DNA from 2 places in the Pseudomonas sp. TE6288 genome. Region 2 is predicted to be linked to the other one. Evidence: predicted binding sites of a transcription regulator. Region 2 holds the regulator's gene; the other holds the start of a gene.
The links. The regulator FliA, encoded in region 2, starts transcription of late flagellar genes. The targets are predictions, from matches to a motif close to CTAAAGTTTNNNNNNNNNNNGCCGNTAA.

Region 1: the regulator FliA is predicted to act here: its motif matches at 5,917-5,944, upstream of motA (flagellar motor stator protein MotA).

Annotation. Positions count from the first base shown of each region.
Region 1 is NZ_JBSSEW010000011.1:168,124-176,391, forward strand. Features, by position in the region: gene queG (tRNA epoxyqueuosine(34) reductase QueG) at 1-49, shown strand, start outside; gene ACVWY1_RS13575 (trimeric intracellular cation channel family protein) at 936-1,547, opposite strand; gene orn (oligoribonuclease) at 1,639-2,181, opposite strand; gene rsgA (small ribosomal subunit biogenesis GTPase RsgA) at 2,291-3,322, shown strand; gene ACVWY1_RS13590 (molecular chaperone Tir) at 3,469-3,948, shown strand; gene motB (flagellar motor protein MotB) at 3,981-4,997, opposite strand; gene motA (flagellar motor stator protein MotA) at 5,001-5,852, opposite strand; gene ACVWY1_RS13605 (HDOD domain-containing protein) at 5,983-7,518, shown strand; gene rhdA (thiosulfate sulfurtransferase) at 7,564-8,268, shown strand, end outside.
Region 2 is NZ_JBSSEW010000014.1:59,838-68,105, forward strand. Features, by position in the region: gene motD (flagellar motor protein MotD) at 1-681, opposite strand, end outside; gene ACVWY1_RS16140 (flagellar motor protein) at 685-1,425, opposite strand; gene ACVWY1_RS16145 (protein-glutamate methylesterase/protein-glutamine glutaminase) at 1,425-2,543, opposite strand; gene ACVWY1_RS16150 (chemotaxis protein CheA) at 2,589-4,802, opposite strand; gene ACVWY1_RS16155 (protein phosphatase CheZ) at 4,815-5,603, opposite strand; gene ACVWY1_RS16160 (chemotaxis response regulator CheY) at 5,623-5,997, opposite strand; gene fliA (RNA polymerase sigma factor FliA) at 6,103-6,843, opposite strand; gene fleN (flagellar synthesis regulator FleN) at 6,840-7,673, opposite strand; gene flhF (flagellar biosynthesis protein FlhF) at 7,788-8,268, opposite strand, start outside.

The sequences.
Region 1 (8,268 bases), on a different contig from region 2:
GGTACGCGAACACGTGGAATGGGCCCTGGCTCGCCACAACGCCCTTTGAAGCTCGCTGCTTCGCCTTTGCCTTTGCCTTTGCCTTTGCCTTTGCCTTTGGCGATCAAAAGGTCAACCCCATAGCCCGCGAGCGCCAGCTGCGCCAGTGCAGGCGCCGCCCGTAACTTCGCGACTTCAGGAGGCCGAACGCAGGTCTTGCGGAGGGAGGTGACGGGCATGGATGCCCGTCAAGCGCTGCGCCCCAGGATGGGGCGTTCAGCGCGGTCCTCCCGGGAGCAAGGCCGGAGTGAGGGAACCCGGAGCGAAGCGGAGGGCCGGATGAATGGAGCGCAGCGTTTTTTGGTTACTTTTTGTCGCGTTTGACAAAAAGTGACTCGCCGGGTGGCGAAAGGGTGACTATGCGTCATTATAGCAAATGAATGCGCTTACAACTGTAAAAACCCACACCAATCGCATTTGACTTTGACTTTGACTTTGACTTTGACTTTGACTTTGACTTTGATTTACACAGCGTGTGTTTTAAAAGTTATATGCGCATTCATTCGCCATGTCGACGCACACTCACCTTTTCGCCTTTACGGCGACCTTCTTTTGCACGCGGGCAAAAGAAGGCAAAAACCGCCCGCTCCATTCATCCGGCCCCTACGCTTCGCTCCGGGGTCCCCTCACTCCGGGCTCGCTCCGGGAGGACGCGCCGACGGGCCATCCATGGCCTGATCGGCGCTTGACGGGCATCCATGCCCGTCACCTCCCTGCGCAAGCCCTCCGTTCGGCCTCCTGAAGTCGCAATTTGTGTCGCCTGAACTATCGCGCACTTAGAAGCAAAAGCAGAGCAAGAGCAAGAGCAAGCAACTCTTCTGAACAATGGCTATATGACTACAGCTACAGCCCTGCCAGAACAATTCTGAATATAGTGGCTGCGCCGCAAAAATTCGCTATTGCTGATCATTGTAATGAAACTTCGGCATCTCCCAATGAAACCGAATCGCCAACAACCGCACCAGAAAACCGCCAAACAGTGTCAGCAGCATGGCCTGCTCCGCCGGCACCTTGAAGTAAACGCACCCCAGATAGAACCAAGCCGCCGCGAACGAAACACTGGCATACAGCTCACGCCGAAACACCAACGGAATATCATTGCAGAAGATGTCCCGCAGGATGCCGCCAAACACCCCGGTAATCACCCCGCTGATGGAGGCGACAAGGAACCCCTGCCCCATCTCCAGCGCGGTCATGCAGCCGATCAGGGTGAACGCCACGAGACCCAGGGCGTCGAGCACCAGGAACAGCGACCGCAGGTGGCGCATCAAGGGCGCGATGAAGATGGTCAGCAGCGCCGCGAAGCTGGTCAGCACCAGGTACTCGGGATGCTTCACCCAGGTCAGCGGGTAGTGCCCGAGCAGCACATCACGCACTGAGCCGCCACCCAGCGCAGTCACGCAGGCGATCAGCACCACGCCGAACCAGTCCATGCCACGGCGGCCAGCGGACAGGGCGCCGGTCATGGCTTCGGCGGTGATGGCGATGAGATAGAGCATCAGCAACATGGTGCAGGTCCGTGCGGGAAAGGCGCGCAGTCTACCCAGTCACGCGGAGCACCAAAAGGGGCGCGCCGATGATCGTCGGCGCACGGCAAGGTCAGACCTTGATGAAGTGCTCGCGATAGTGGCGCAGCTCACCGATCGACTCGCGGATGTCATCCAGCGCCAGGTGGGTGCTGCCCTTCTTGAAGCTGTCACGCACCTCCGGCGCCCAGCGCGCGGCCAGTTCCTTGAGCGTGGACACATCAAGGTTGCGATAGTGGAAGTAGTTTTCCAGCTCGCGCATGTGCCGATAGAGGAAGCGGCGGTCCTGGCAGATACTGTTGCCACAGATCGGCGACTTGCCCTTCGGCACCCACTGCTCGAGGAAGGCGATGGTCTGCGCCTCGGCCTCGGCCATGCTCACCTTGCTCTCGCGTACGCGCTGAGTGAGTCCTGAGTTGCCATGGGTGCGGGTGTTCCACTCGTCCATCCGCGCCAACACCTCATCACTGTGGTGAATGGCGATCACCGGCCCCTCGGCCAGGGTATTGAGCTCGCTGTCGGTGACGATGGTAGCCATCTCGATGATGACGTCGTTGTCCGGGTCCAGGCCGGTCATCTCCAGATCGATCCAGATCAGATTCTGTGGGTTCTGCATGAAAAGGCTCCTCGAATAGCCCGTCATATTAGCCTAGCGGGGCAGCTCGTGGGCGTGCCGTGCTAAACTGCCCGCCGTTTTCTTTCTGCCCCGCCTACTCGGAACCTTCATGGCCAAACGCCAGCTCAACCGCCGCCAGAACTGGCGCATCGAAAAGATCCAGGGTGAGCGCGCCGCCCGCGCCGCCAAACGCGAGCAGCACGTGCTGCAGGAACTGGAAGGCGGCGACCTGGGGCCAGAGCAACTGGGCCTGGTGATTGCCCACTTCGGCGTGCAGGTCGAGGTCGAGGCCCAGGACGGCGAGGTTGCGGGCCAGGTGTTCCGCTGCCACCTGCGGGCCAACCTGCCGGCGCTGGTGACCGGCGACCGTGTGGTCTGGCGCGCTGGCAACCAGGGGATCGGCGTGATTGTCGCGCAGATGCCGCGCAGCACCGAGCTGTGCCGGCCGAACAACCATGGCCAGCTCAAGCCGGTGGCGGCCAACGTCGACCTGATCGTCATTGTCTTCGCCCCTGCGCCCGAACCGCATCCCAACCTGATCGACCGTTACCTGGTCGCCGCCGAGCATGCCGGCATCCGCCCGCTGCTGCTGCTGAACAAGGCCGATCTGATCAACGACGAGAACGCCCCGACTCTCAACGCCATGCTCGAGGTCTACCGCGGCCTGGGTTACCCGCTGCTGGAGGTTTCCGCGCACCAGGGCGATGGCATGCAGCGCCTGCAGCAGACACTAGACGGCCATATCAGCGTGTTCGTCGGCCAGTCGGGCGTGGGCAAGTCCTCGCTGGTCAACAGCCTGCTGCCTGATGCAGGCACCCGTGTCGGCGACCTGTCGGAATGGTCCGGCCAGGGCACTCACACCACCACCACCGCGCGCCTCTATCACTTCCCCAATGGCGGCGACCTGATCGACTCGCCGGGCATCCGCGAATTCGGTCTGGGCCATGTCAGCCGTGATGATGTCGAAGATGGCTTCATCGAATTCCGCGAACTGATCGGCAACTGCCGCTTCCGCGACTGCAAGCATGACCGCGAACCTGGCTGTGCGCTGCTCAAGGCCCTGGAGGACGGCAGCGTTACTCAACAACGAATGAACAGCTACCGTTCGATCATCGCCAGCTTGCCGGAAGACACCTATTGAGGTGGCGGCAAACACGCCAGCATCGTAGGAAATTTTACCGGAGTAGGTAGGACCGCTCCGGTATTGCGGTCGCCTATTGTCCCTCCAGCTGCTTTCCCTGATGGTCATGGCCTTGTCATCGGTATTGATCAGGGAGGGCAGCACAGATGCCGGTATTCATCAGTTACCACCAGAACGAACGGCTCGATGCCTTCATCCTGAACGAGTGGCTGCTACTAGAAGGCATTCCCACCCAACTCGTCCCCTTCGACAGTGAAGGGCAGACCCACGACGACCTGCATGGCAGCTTTTGCCAACACATGGCCGATGCCACTCACTGGATCGGAGTGCTCTGCGAGGCCCATGCCGAAGGCTGGTGGACGGCCTGGCTACTGGGCGCTGCGGCCATGGCGCATCGGCGGGTGACTTTCTACCATGCTGGCTCGACTGACCTGCCGCAGCGCTTGGGCAAGTGGCCAGTAATGCGGGAGCGAGAGCATATCGACCTGTTCGTGCGCGCCTATCATGACGAACAGACCTTTGGCCGGGCCATGGCTTCGCCGGCCGGGGGCGGCGCAGTGTCGGACAGGGACAATGCGGATTTCTTCCATGCCGATCTCAAGGCCAAGATCAGGCGGGGGTTCTGAATGCATCGGGGCCGCAAAGCGGCCCCTGTTACTTACTGGTCTTTGGCCTCGTCCATCTTCAATACGCCATCTTCGAAGATGTTCAGCTTCTGGCGCAGCTCACGCGGCTGCATCGGCGTATCGCCCGGTGTCGCGGCCGCACCTGGCGCTGCGCTCGCAGGCGGTGTGTCAGCGGCAGGCGGCGCAGCCTCCGGCTTGCCCTGTTCACCCTCGATATCGCGCTGCGCCTTTTTGGTGAGGACGATGATGTCGATACGGCGGTTGACCGGGTTGAACGGGTTGGCACGGTCGAACAGCGACGACGAAGCATAACCGACCACGCGGGCCACCTGCTCATCCGGATAGCCCCCAGCGACCAATGCACGACGCGCCGCATTCGCGCGGTTGGCCGACAGCTCCCAGTTACCGAAATCGCCGGTACCGGAGTACGGCTTGGCATCGGTATGGCCACTGATGCTGATCTTGTTCGGCACCGCCTTGATGGTGTCGGCCATGGCCAGCAGGATGTCTTCGAAGTACGGCTGCAGGCGTGCGCTGCCCAGGTCGAACATCGGCCGGTTCTCGGCATCCATGATCTGGATGCGCAGGCCGTCCTGGGTGATCTCGAACAGGATCTGGTCCTTGAACTTCTGCAGCTGCGGGTTTTCCTCGACCTTGTTCTGCAGCTCCTGCAGCAGCAGCTCGAGGCGCTCGCGCTCGACCTGCTCGGCCATGGTCTCGACCTGATCCTTGTCCAGTTGCAGGCTGGTATCCGGCGTCGGCTCGGACTTCACTTCCGGGTTGATGGTCTTTTCCGGTGCCAGTTCTGGCGAGCCACCCAGATCGATGATGTAGGGCGTACCGCTTTCGGAGAAACCGATCGGGTCCTTGAAGTAACCGGCGATTGCGATCTTCTGCTCAGGCGTGGCGGTCGACAGCAACCACAGCACCAGGAAGAACGCCATCATCGCCGTGGCGAAGTCGGCGAAGGCGATTTTCCAGGCGCCGCCGTGATGGCCGTCGCCAAAGCGCTTGACGCGCTTGACGATGATGGGCTGATTGTTCTCCATGGCTTAGCGACCGCGTACTGCTTGTTCCAGCTCGGCGAAGCTCGGGCGGTGCGCCGGGTACAGCACCTTGCGACCGAACTCGACCGCCAGCGACGGCGGCATGCCGGAAGCCGAGGCCACCAGCGAGGCCTTGATCGCCTCGTAGACGTTCAACTCTTCCTTGGCATCATGGCGCAGGGCATTGGCCAACGGGCCGAAGAAGCCGTAGGCAGCAAGAATACCGAAGAAGGTACCGACCAACGCCGCACCGACGTGCAGGCCGATGGACTTCTGGTCACCGTCACCCAGCGAGGCCATGGTCACCACGATACCCAGTACCGCCGCGACGATACCGAAGCCGGGCATGCCGTCGGCGATCCCGGTCACTGCGTGGGACGGGTGCTCGAGCTCTTCCTTCATGCTCAGCAGCTCCATGTCGAACAGGCCTTCGAGCTCGTGGGGCGCCATGTTGCCGGTGGACATGATCCGCAGGTAATCGCAGATGAACGCGGTCATGCGCTCATCACCCAGCACCGCCGGGTACTTGGCGAAGATCGGGCTGGCCGCGGCGTCCTCGATGTCGCCTTCGATCGCCATCATGCCTTCACGACGGCTCTTGTTGAGGATCTCGTACACCAGGCCCAGCACTTCCAGGTAGAAGGTGTGGGTGAAACGGGTGCCGAACATCTTCAGCGACTTCTTGATCACATGCATGGTCATGTAACCAGGGTTGGCCTGGAGGAACGCACCAAAGGCCGCGCCGCCGATGATCAGCACTTCAAACGGCTGGATCAGTGCCGCGATCTTGCCGTGGGAAAGCACGTAGCCGCCGAGCACGCTCGCGAATACGACGATGATGCCGATAATTTTAGCCATAAGTTGGAAGCACTTGCTGTCGTGGTCAGGATAGGGAACGGAAGCTTGAAAACTCTTCTTCTACTTATCGGCAGAACTGCGCCAGACTATAGCCACTCATTGCGAAAAGCCAGTTCGGACTGATGTCAATATGCCAATTGAAACCAAGGTGCCAAGTCAGGCTCCGTCGAGTCTAGAGGCCTGGATCAAGCTGCTCGACGGGGTCCGCGTACCGGTGCCGAAAGAGAGCCATGATCGGGTGCTGCAGGCTATCAACGACAGCCGTCGCTCCCTGCGCGATATCGCCGAACTGATGCAGGATAGCCCCGCGCTGGTGCTCTGCGTGTTGCGCGAGGCCAACCACCCGGCCAACGCCAGCCAGGCCGAACCGGCCGAGAGCCTGGAAATAGCCCTGAACCGCCTTGGCCTGGCCCGCGTCAGCCAACTGCTGGCACGCCTGCCATCGCTGCCGGCCGACGAGATCCCGCCGGTCCTGCGCCAGTTCCTGCTGATCAGCCAGCATGCCACCCAGCAAGCCAACGGCCTGTTCGCCAGCCGCCTGGCGCGCCTGTGGCAGGAGATCCACTGGGGCAGCCTGCTGTTCCTCTCGCCCCTGTGGCCGCTGGCCCTGGTCTATCCCAAGCTGCTGGATACCTGGGAGCTGCGAGTTATCCACAAGGGCGAGGAAGCCGCTGAAGTCGAACAGCAACTGTTCGGCGTGCGCATCATGCTACTGTGCCAGGCCATGGCCGAGCACTGGCGCCTGCCCGAGTGGGTGACCCAGGGTTACCGCCTGCTGATGGACGAGCGCGAACAGCTGGCGCAGGTGCTAAGCATCGCCCGCGAGCAGGACCCGCTTGTCCAGCAGCAGCGCCTGGACGAAGAGCCGGCCCTGCGCCGCTGGTTCAACCAGCCCCCGAATACCGTGCTGCTGGCCAACGGCCTTGCCCTGGCCGCCCAGGTCGGCTGGGACAATCCGCATTTGCTGCGCTGGCAGCTGCTTACAGCCCTCTATCTGCAGACCACGCTGGACGATGTCCAGCAGCAGGTTCACCAGCAGGCCGCGGCCAGTGCCCGCCATCACGCCCGGCATGCCCTGTTCCACCCGGCCGAGGCGCTGATCTGGCCTTGGCACCAGCGCCGTCCACACCCGGACATGCTCACGCCGCCACCGCCCAGCACCGAGGACCTTGGTCGCTGGCGCAGGTTGTGCCAGGAGTTGCTCGCCCAGCCGAGCCCGTTCAGCAATACCGTGCACCTGGCCACCCAGGCCCGCGAAGCGCTGCTGGCGTGCGGCATGCAGCGTCTGATGCTGCTGAGCCTGGACAAGGCTACCGACTACCTGCGGGTGCAGCAGACTGCGGGCCTGCCCAAGGAAGCCGGCGTCATTGCGTTGCCGATCGCGCAGAACAAACTCCTGCAGAAACTGATGAGCAAGGCCGGGCAATTGCGCCTGACGCCCGAAAATCACGCCCAGTTCACCGCACTGCTGCCGGCGCCACTGCGCGCATTCTTCCGCAGCGAACACCTGCTGCTGCGCTCGCTGGCGGTCGGCGACCAGGTGCTGATGCTGGCGGTGGCGGACCTGGACGGCAAACCGCTGGCCGATGTCAGCGTGCAGGCATTCGGTAAAACCGTGCAATGCATCGAGCGCGCCCTGGCCCTCTTCGGCAACCGCCATTCATGATTGCCTTGCGCTACAATCGCCCCCTTTGCACCCTGGAGACCGTGGATGACTGACTTTTCCGGCTTGCCCCTGGTGATCGAAGCCGAGGACCTGCTGCCGCGCCTGGAATCGCCGCAACTGATCCTGGTCGACCTGACCAGCGCCAACCGCTATGGCAGCGGCCACATCCCCGGGGCGCGCTTCGTCGATCCCAAGCGCACCCAGCTGGGACAGCCGCCTGCACCTGGCCTGCTGCCGGCACGCGCCGACCTGGAAAAGCTGTTCGCCGAACTCGGTCATCGCGACGATGCGGTCTATGTGGTCTACGACGACGAAGGCGGCGGCTGGGCCGGCCGTTTCATCTGGCTGCTCGACGTGATTGGCCACCAGCGCTATCACTACCTGAACGGCGGCATACAGGCCTGGCCGGCGGACAAACTGTCCACCGAGGTGCCCGCCAGCATGGGCGGCGCGGTGAACCTGCGCCTGCACCCGGAGCCCACCGCCACCCGCGAGTACCTGCAAAGCCGCCTGGGCGCCGCCGACCTGGTCATCTGGGACGCGCGCGGACCACTGGAATACAGCGGCGAGAAAGTGCTGGCTGCCAAAGGCGGGCATATTCCCGGCGCGATCAACTTCGAGTGGACCGCCGGCATGGACCTCAACGACCACCTGCGCATCCGCGAGGATATCGCCGAAGTCCTGCAAAACCTGGGCATCACCCCCGACAAGGAAGTGATCACCCATTGCCAGACCCACCACCGCTCCGGC
Region 2 (8,268 bases):
GTTGCCGGTCACCGGCTGGTACTCGCCGTACCCCACCGAGGCCATGCGGGCCGGGTTGATCCCCTCCATGGCCAGCAGGCGCACGATGCTTGCCGCCCGCGCCGACGAAAGCTCCCAGTTGGTTGGGTACTGCGCGGTGCGGATCGGCAGGTTGTCGGTGAACCCTTCCACATGCACTGGGTTGGCGAACGGCTTGAGGATCCTGGCCACCTTCTCGATGATCTCGAAGGCGACATCGCTGGGCATGGCGTCGGCACTGGCGAACAGCAACGAGGAATTGAGTTCGATCTCCACCCACAACTCGTTACCGCGCACGGTCATCTGGTCGGACTTGATCAGGTCGCCAAAGGCATCACGCACATCGTCGGTAATGGTCTTGAGCGGGTCGGCGCTGGTCTGGGCCAGGCCCGCATCGGTCTGCTCGCTGTCCTTGATCAGCGGCTCGGCCGGCTTGACGCTCAGCGGGCGCTCATCGCCGATCGGGATCGGCTTCATGCTGCGTTCGGGGTCGTTGAACACCCCGATCAGCGCCTGGGAAATCTGCTTGTACTTGCCTTCGTTGATCGACGAAATCGAGTACATGACCACGAAGAAGGCGAACAGCAGGGTGATGAAGTCGGCATACGAGACCAGCCAGCGTTCGTGGTTCTCGTGCTCTTCGACTTTGCGACGGCGGGCCATGGCTTACTCCATGAAGCCTTGCAGCTTCAGCTCGATCGAGCGTGGGTTCTCGCCTTCGGCGATCGACAGCAGGCCTTCGAGCAGCATCTCCCGGTAACGCGACTGGCGCAGGGTGATGGCCTTGAGCTTGTTGGCAACCGGCAGCAGGATCAGGTTGGCACTGGCCACGCCATAGATGGTGGCGACGAAGGCCACGGCAATGCCGTTGCCCAGCTGCGAAGGATCGGCCAGGTTGCCCATCACATGGATCAGGCCCATTACCGCACCGATGATGCCGATGGTTGGCGCGTAGCCGCCCATGCTCTCGAACACCTTGGCGGCCTGGATGTCACGGGACTCCTGGGTCAGAAAGTCGACTTCGAGGATGCTGCGAATGGCTTCCGGCTCGGCACCGTCGACCAGCAACTGCAGGCCTTTGCGCGCATAAGGGTCGGGCTCGGCGTCGGCCACGCCCTCCAGGCCCAGCAAGCCTTCCTTGCGCGCCGTCAGGCTCCAGTTCACCACCCGATCGATGCCTCCGGCCAGGTCGACCCGTGGCGGGAAGAAGATCCAGCGAATGATCTGCAGGGCACGCTTGAACGACGACAGTGGCGACTGCAGCAATGCCGCCGCCAGGGTACCGCCCAGCACGATCAGCGCCGCCGGGCCGTTGATCAGCGCACCGACGTGGCCACCCTCCATGAAGTTGCCGCCGACAATGGCGACAAACGCGAGGATCAGGCCGATCAGGCTCAACACATCCATCAGACGCACGCCTCGACCAGGTGCTTGCCGATCTCGTCCAGGCTGTAGACGGCGTCGGCAAGGTTGGCCTTGACGATGGCCATGGGCATGCCATAGATCACGCAGCTGGCTTCATCCTGCGCCCACACGGTGCTGCCACCCTGCTTGAGCAGGCGCGCGCCCTCGCGGCCATCGGCGCCCATGCCGGTGAGAACCACCGAAAGCACCTTGTCGCCGTAGGACTTGGCGGCGGAACCGAAGGTGATATCCACGCAAGGCTTGTAGTTCAGGCGCTCGTCGCCCGGCAGGATCTTCACCGTGCCACGGCCATCGACCATCATCTGCTTGCCACCCGGGGCCAGCAGGGCCAGGCCCGGGCGCAGCACGTCACCGTCCTCGGCCTCCTTGACGCTGATCTTGCACAGTTTGTCCAAACGCTCGGCGAAGGCCTTGGTGAAGGCAGCCGGCATGTGCTGGATCAGCACGATCGGCGCCGGGAAACCGGCGGGCAGTTGGGTCAGCACCCGCTGCAGCGCCACCGGGCCGCCCGTGGAGGTGCCGATGGCAACCAGCTTGTACGGCTTGCGCTTGGGCGCCGGCGAATGCGTGGCAGCCGGCGCAGCGGCGCGGGCCGGGGCGGCAGTGCGCGCAGGCGCGGTGCCGGCAAAGCTGCTGGCCGGGGCCTGGCTGCTGGCCGGCGCCGCGGCCGGGGCCGGGCTGGAATAGGCGCTGAAACGGCGGTTGCTGCGCGAGATGGTGTGGACCTTCTCGCAGAGCATCTGCTTGACCTTCTCCGGATTGCGCGAGATATCTTCGAAGTTCTTCGGCAGGTAGTCGACCGCACCGGCATCCAGGGCGTCGAGGGTGACGCGGGCGCCTTCATGGGTCAGCGAGGAGAACATCAATACCGGCGTCGGGCAGCGCTGCATGATGTGACGCACCGCGGTGATGCCGTCCATCATGGGCATTTCATAGTCCATGGTGATGACATCGGGCTTGAGCGCCAGCGCCTGGTCGATCGCTTCCTTGCCGTTGGTCGCCGTACCCACCACCTGGATCGTCGGGTCGGACGCGAGAATTTCCGAGACACGGCGGCGGAAGAAACCGGAATCATCCACCACCAGGACCTTGACTGCCATAAACACTCCGTTAGGCGGCGCACCCGCCTGGGCGCGCCACCGAAATCAAATACGCCGGGCGGCGTAACGCTTGAGCATGCTCGGGACGTCGAGGATCAGCGCGATACGGCCGTCACCGGTGATGGTCGCGCCGGACATGCCCGGGGTTCCCTGCAGCATCTTGCCCAGCGGCTTGATCACCACTTCTTCCTGGCCGACCAACTGGTCGACCACGAAGCCAATGCGCTGGGTGCCAACCGACAGGATCACCACATGACCTTCGTGCTGCTCCTCGTGCTCGTGGTCCTGGACCAGCCAGCGCTTGAGGTAGAACAGCGGCAGCGCCTTGTCGCGTACGATCACCACTTCCTGGCCGTCGACCACGTTGGTGCGCGACAGGTCGAGGTGGAAGATCTCGTTGACGTTGACCAGCGGGAAGGCGAACGCCTGGTTGGCCAGCATCACCATCAGCGTCGGCATGATCGCCAGGGTCAGCGGCACCTTGATGACGATCTTCGAGCCCTGGCCCTTGGCCGAGAAGATGTTGATCGAGCCGTTGAGCTGGGAAATCTTGGTCTTCACCACGTCCATGCCGACGCCGCGGCCGGACACGTCGGAAATCTCGGTCTTGGTCGAGAACCCCGGGGCGAAGATCAGGTTGTAGCAGTCCGACTCGCTCAGGCGGTCGGCCGCGTCCTTGTCCATCAGGCCCTTTTCCACGGCCTTGGCGCGCAGGATGCTCGGGTCCATGCCCTTGCCGTCATCGGAAATCGACAGCAGGATGTGGTCACCTTCCTGTTCGGCGGACAGCACCACCCGACCCATGCGCGACTTGCCGGAAGCCTCGCGTTCGTCGGGCATCTCGACGCCATGGTCGACGGCGTTGCGCACCAAGTGCACCAACGGGTCGGCCAGGGCCTCGACCAGGTTCTTGTCCAGGTCGGTTTCTTCGCCGACCAGCTCCAGGTTGATCTCTTTTTTGAGTTGGCGGGCCAGGTCGCGAACCAGGCGTGGGAAACGCCCGAAAACCTTCTTGATCGGCTGCATGCGCGTCTTCATGACTGCGGTCTGCAGGTCGGCGGTGACCACATCGAGGTTGGACACGGCCTTGGACATGGCCTCGTCACCGCTGTTGAGCCCCAGGCGCACCAGGCGGTTACGCACCAGCACCAGCTCACCGACCATGTTCATGATCTCGTCCAGACGCGCGGTGTCGACCCGCACGGTAGTCTCCGCCTCGCTGGCGCCATGCTTGTCGGCGGCCGGCGCCGGCGCCCGGGCCGGTGCGGCAGGCTTGGCGGCGGCTGGCGCGGAAGCAGGCGTCGGCGCAGGTTTGGCAACCGGCTTGGCTTCGGCCTTGGCCGCGACAGGCGCGGCGACGGCGGCGGCTGGCGCCTCGGCCACAACCGCCTCGCCAGAGAACTTGCCCTTGCCGTGCAACTGGTCGAGCAACGCCTCGAATTCGTGTTCGGTGATGCTCTCGTCAGCCGCCGCTGGTGCCGCGGTGGCTGCAGGCGCAGCGACGCCAGGCAATGCATCGACGGCGAAGGTGCCCTTGCCGTGCAACTGATCGAGCAGCGACTCGAACTCGTCGTCGGTGATCTCATCACTGGCAGGGGCAACGGCCGCTGGCTCACTGGCAGCGGCATCGGGCGAGAACTGGCCTTTGCCGTGCAGCTGGTCGAGCAACGACTCGAATTCGGCGTCGGTAATCTCGTCACCACCCGCGCTGACCTGCTCACCCTGCAATTGCTCGTGAACCTGGGCTTCAGCCTTGACTGCATCAAGCGAATCGAGCAGTTGCTCGAACTCGGTGTCGGTGATGTCGGGCTCGGCAGCCGGCGCTTCGGCGACAACAGCCACCTCGACCGGGGCCGGTTCGTCGGCGCCAGCGGGCTCGGCCAGGCGCGACAGCGCCGCCAGCAGCTCACGGGTGGCCGGCGTGACGTCGGTGCGCTCGCGCACCTGGCCGAACATGCTGTTGACCGTGTCGAGTGCTTCGAGCACCACGTCCATCAGTTCCGCGTCGACCCGGCGCTCACCTTTGCGCAGGATGTCGAACACGTTCTCGGCAATGTGGCAGCACTCCACCAACTCATTGAGCTGAAGGAAGCCGGCGCCCCCTTTTACAGTGTGGAAACCGCGGAAAATCGCGTTGAGCAGGTCCGCATCATCGGGCCGGCTTTCCAGCTCGACCAATTGCTCGGACAGTTGCTCGAGGATTTCGCCGGCTTCTACCAGGAAATCCTGAAGGATTTCTTCATCGGCGCCGAAGCTCATTAAACGTGCTCCTTAAAAACCCAGGCTGGACAACAGATCGTCGACATCGTCCTGGCTGGACACGACGTCTTCACGCTTATCGGCATGAATCTGCGGACCTTCACCCCGAGTCGGATGTTTTTCTTGATCTTTTTCAGCACGCAGCTGCTGGTGGTCATGTTCGATACCGGCAAAGCGGTCGACCTGGCTTGCCATCAGCACGAGCTTGAGCAGATTGCTTTCGACTTCGGTGACCAGGGTGGTCACCCGTTTGATCACCTGGCCGGTGAGATCCTGATAATCCTGGGCCAGGACAATATCGTTGATATGGCCGGCGACCTTCTGATTACCTTCGGCGCTGTGCGTCAGGAAACTGTCCACACGCTTGACCAGCTCACGGAACTCCGGCGCCGCCACTTCGCGACGCATGAAGCGCTGCCAGTCGGCGGACAGGCTCTGGGCCTCGGCGGCGAGGTCGTTGAGCACCGGGGTGCACGCCTCCGCCAGGTCCATGGTGCGGTTGGCCGCACCTTCGGTCAGACGGACCACGTAGGAGAGGCGCTCGGCGGCATCGGTAATCTGCGACACTTCCTCGGCCTGCGGCATGGCCGGGTCGATCTGGAAGTTGACGATTGCACTGTGCAGTTCGCGGGTGAGCTTGCCGACTTCCTGGTACAGCCCGCGGTCGCGGGTCTGGTTCAGTTGGTGGATCAGCTGCACCGCCTCACCGAAGCGGCCGCGCTCCAGGCTCTCGACCAGCTCCTGCGCATGCTTCTTCAGGGTTGATTCGAACTCACCCAAAGAGTTGTTGGTTGACTCCATTGCGCCCCCCAGACGTGACTCAGCCGTTGACGCGTTCGAAGATCTTTTCGATCTTTTCTTTCAGCGCCAGGGCGGTGAAAGGCTTGACCACATAGCCGTTCACGCCGGCCTGGGCAGCTTCGATGATCTGCTCGCGCTTGGCTTCCGCGGTGACCATCAGCACCGGCAGGTGCTTGAGGCGCTCGTCGGCGCGAACGGCGCGCAGCAGGTCGATACCAGTCATGCCCGGCATGTTCCAGTCGGTCACCAGAAAGTCAAAATGCTCGCTGGTGAGCATCGGCAGTGCCGTGTTGCCGTCATCAGCTTCCTTGACGTTGGTGAACCCCAGGTCACGCAACAGGTTCTTGATGATCCGCCGCATCGTCGAAAAGTCGTCAACGATGAGGATTTTCATGTCTTTGTTCAATTAGACCTCCAAGCAGTCTTAAACGCGCTCGGCGCCGAGCGCGCGCTCAATCAATTCGGCACTACAAAAAAAACGACTGCACTGAACCCGGGTTCAACGTGCCCGCCACTCCCCAAGGCGGCTGCGCAAACGCGCGGCGCACTGGCTGTGCAACTGGCTGACACGCGATTCGCTGACCCCCAGCACCTCACCGATTTCCTTGAGGTTCAGCTCTTCGTCGTAGTACAGCGCCAGGACCAGGCGTTCGCGCTCCGGCAGGTTGGCGATCGCATCGGCCAGCGCAGCCTGGAAGCGCTCGTCTTCCAGGTCACGCGCCGGCTCCAGCTGGCCGCTGGCTCCGTCCTCGTGCAGCCCTTCATGTTCGCCGTCCTGCAGCAGATCGTCGAAACTGAACAGGCGGCTGCCCAAGGTGTCATTCAAAATCCCGTAGTAATCATCGAGACTCAATTGGAGTTCGGCAGCAACCTCGTGATCTTTAGCGTCGCGGCCAGTCTTTGCTTCGACACAGCGGATCGCGTCACTGACCATGCGCGTATTGCGGTGTACCGAACGTGGCGCCCAATCGCCCTTGCGCACCTCGTCGAGCATGGCGCCGCGAATACGGATACCGGCGTAGGTTTCGAAACTGGCACCCTTGCTGGCATCGTATTTGTTGGCCACTTCCAGCAAGCCGATCATCCCGGCCTGGATCAGATCCTCGACCTGGACGTTGGCCGGCAAGCGCGCCAGCAGGTGATAGGCGATACGCTTGACCAACGGCGCATAGCGTTCGATCAGCTCGTACTGCGCATCCTTGGCGGCCTTGCTGTACATCTTGAAACCGCTCGCGTTCATAGCACCGGCCCTGCACTGGTGGGCTGCACCAGGCGCTCGACAAAGAATTCCAGGTGCCCACGCGGGTTGGCAGGCAGCGGCCAGCTGTCGACCTTCTGCGCGATGGCCTTGAACGCCAGCGCGCACTTGGACCGAGGGAAGGCCTCATAGACCGCCCGCTGCTTCTGCACGGCCTTGCGCACGCATTCGTCGTAAGGCACGGCACCGACGTATTGTAGGGCGACGTCGAGGAAGCGGTCCGTGACCTTGGTCAACTTGGCGAAAAGGTTGCGGCCTTCCTGCGGGCTCTGGGCCATGTTGGCCAGCACACGGAATCGATTCATCCCGTAATCGCGGTTGAGCAGCTTGATCAGCGCATAGGCGTCGGTGATCGAGGTCGGCTCGTCGCACACCACCAGCAGCACTTCCTGGGCGGCGCGAACGAAACTGACCACCGAGTCACCGATACCCGCAGCCGTGTCGATCACCAGCACATCGAGGTTGTCGCCGATGTCGCTGAAGGCCTGGATCAGGCCGGCGTGTTGCGCGGGCGCCAGGTGCACCATGCTCTGCGTGCCGGAGGCCGCCGGGACGATGCGCACACCACCCGGCCCCTGCAACAGCACATCACGCAGCTCGCAACGGCCTTCGATCACGTCGGCGAGGGTGCGCTTGGGCGTGAGCCCCAACAGAACGTCGACATTGGCCAGGCCCAGGTCGGCATCCAGCAACATCACCCGGCGGCCGAGTTCGGCCAGCGCCAGGGACAGGTTCACTGAAACGTTAGTCTTGCCGACGCCACCTTTGCCACCGGTCACGGCGATCACCTGTACGGGATGCATGCTACCCATGTCTGTTCTTTACCTTGTCTCGCTTGGACCCAGGCCACATGAGGGGCTGAACATTCAAGGCCACGGTCCGGCCGGGCAACCCCATGATGTAGGTACTTTGCACAGTATTCACCCTCAACCCGCGCGCTTGCCAGGGTTGTGGTACAGATCAGCGAACATGTCGGCCATGGCCTCGTCGCTGGGCTCTTCCTGCAATTGCACACTGACTGCGCGGCTTACCAACTGGTGCTTGCGCGGTAGCTGCAGGTCGTCGGGAATGCGCGGCCCATCGGTCAGATAGGCCACCGGCAATTCATGACTGATTGCCAGGCTCAGCACTTCGCCGAGGCAGGCCGTTTCGTCGAGTTTGGTCAGGATGCACCCGGCCAGGCCGCAGCGCTTGTAGCTATGGTAGGCGGCGGTGAGCACCTGCTTCTGGCTGGTGGTCGCCAGCACCAGGTAATTCTTTGCGGCGATGCCGCGCCCGGCCAGGGTCTCGAGCTGCATGCGCAGCGCCGGGTCGCTGGCCTGCAGGCCGGCGGTGTCGATCAGCACCACACGTTTGCGCAGCAGCGGCTCCAGGGCCTGGGCCAGCGACTCGCCCGGGTCGACGTAG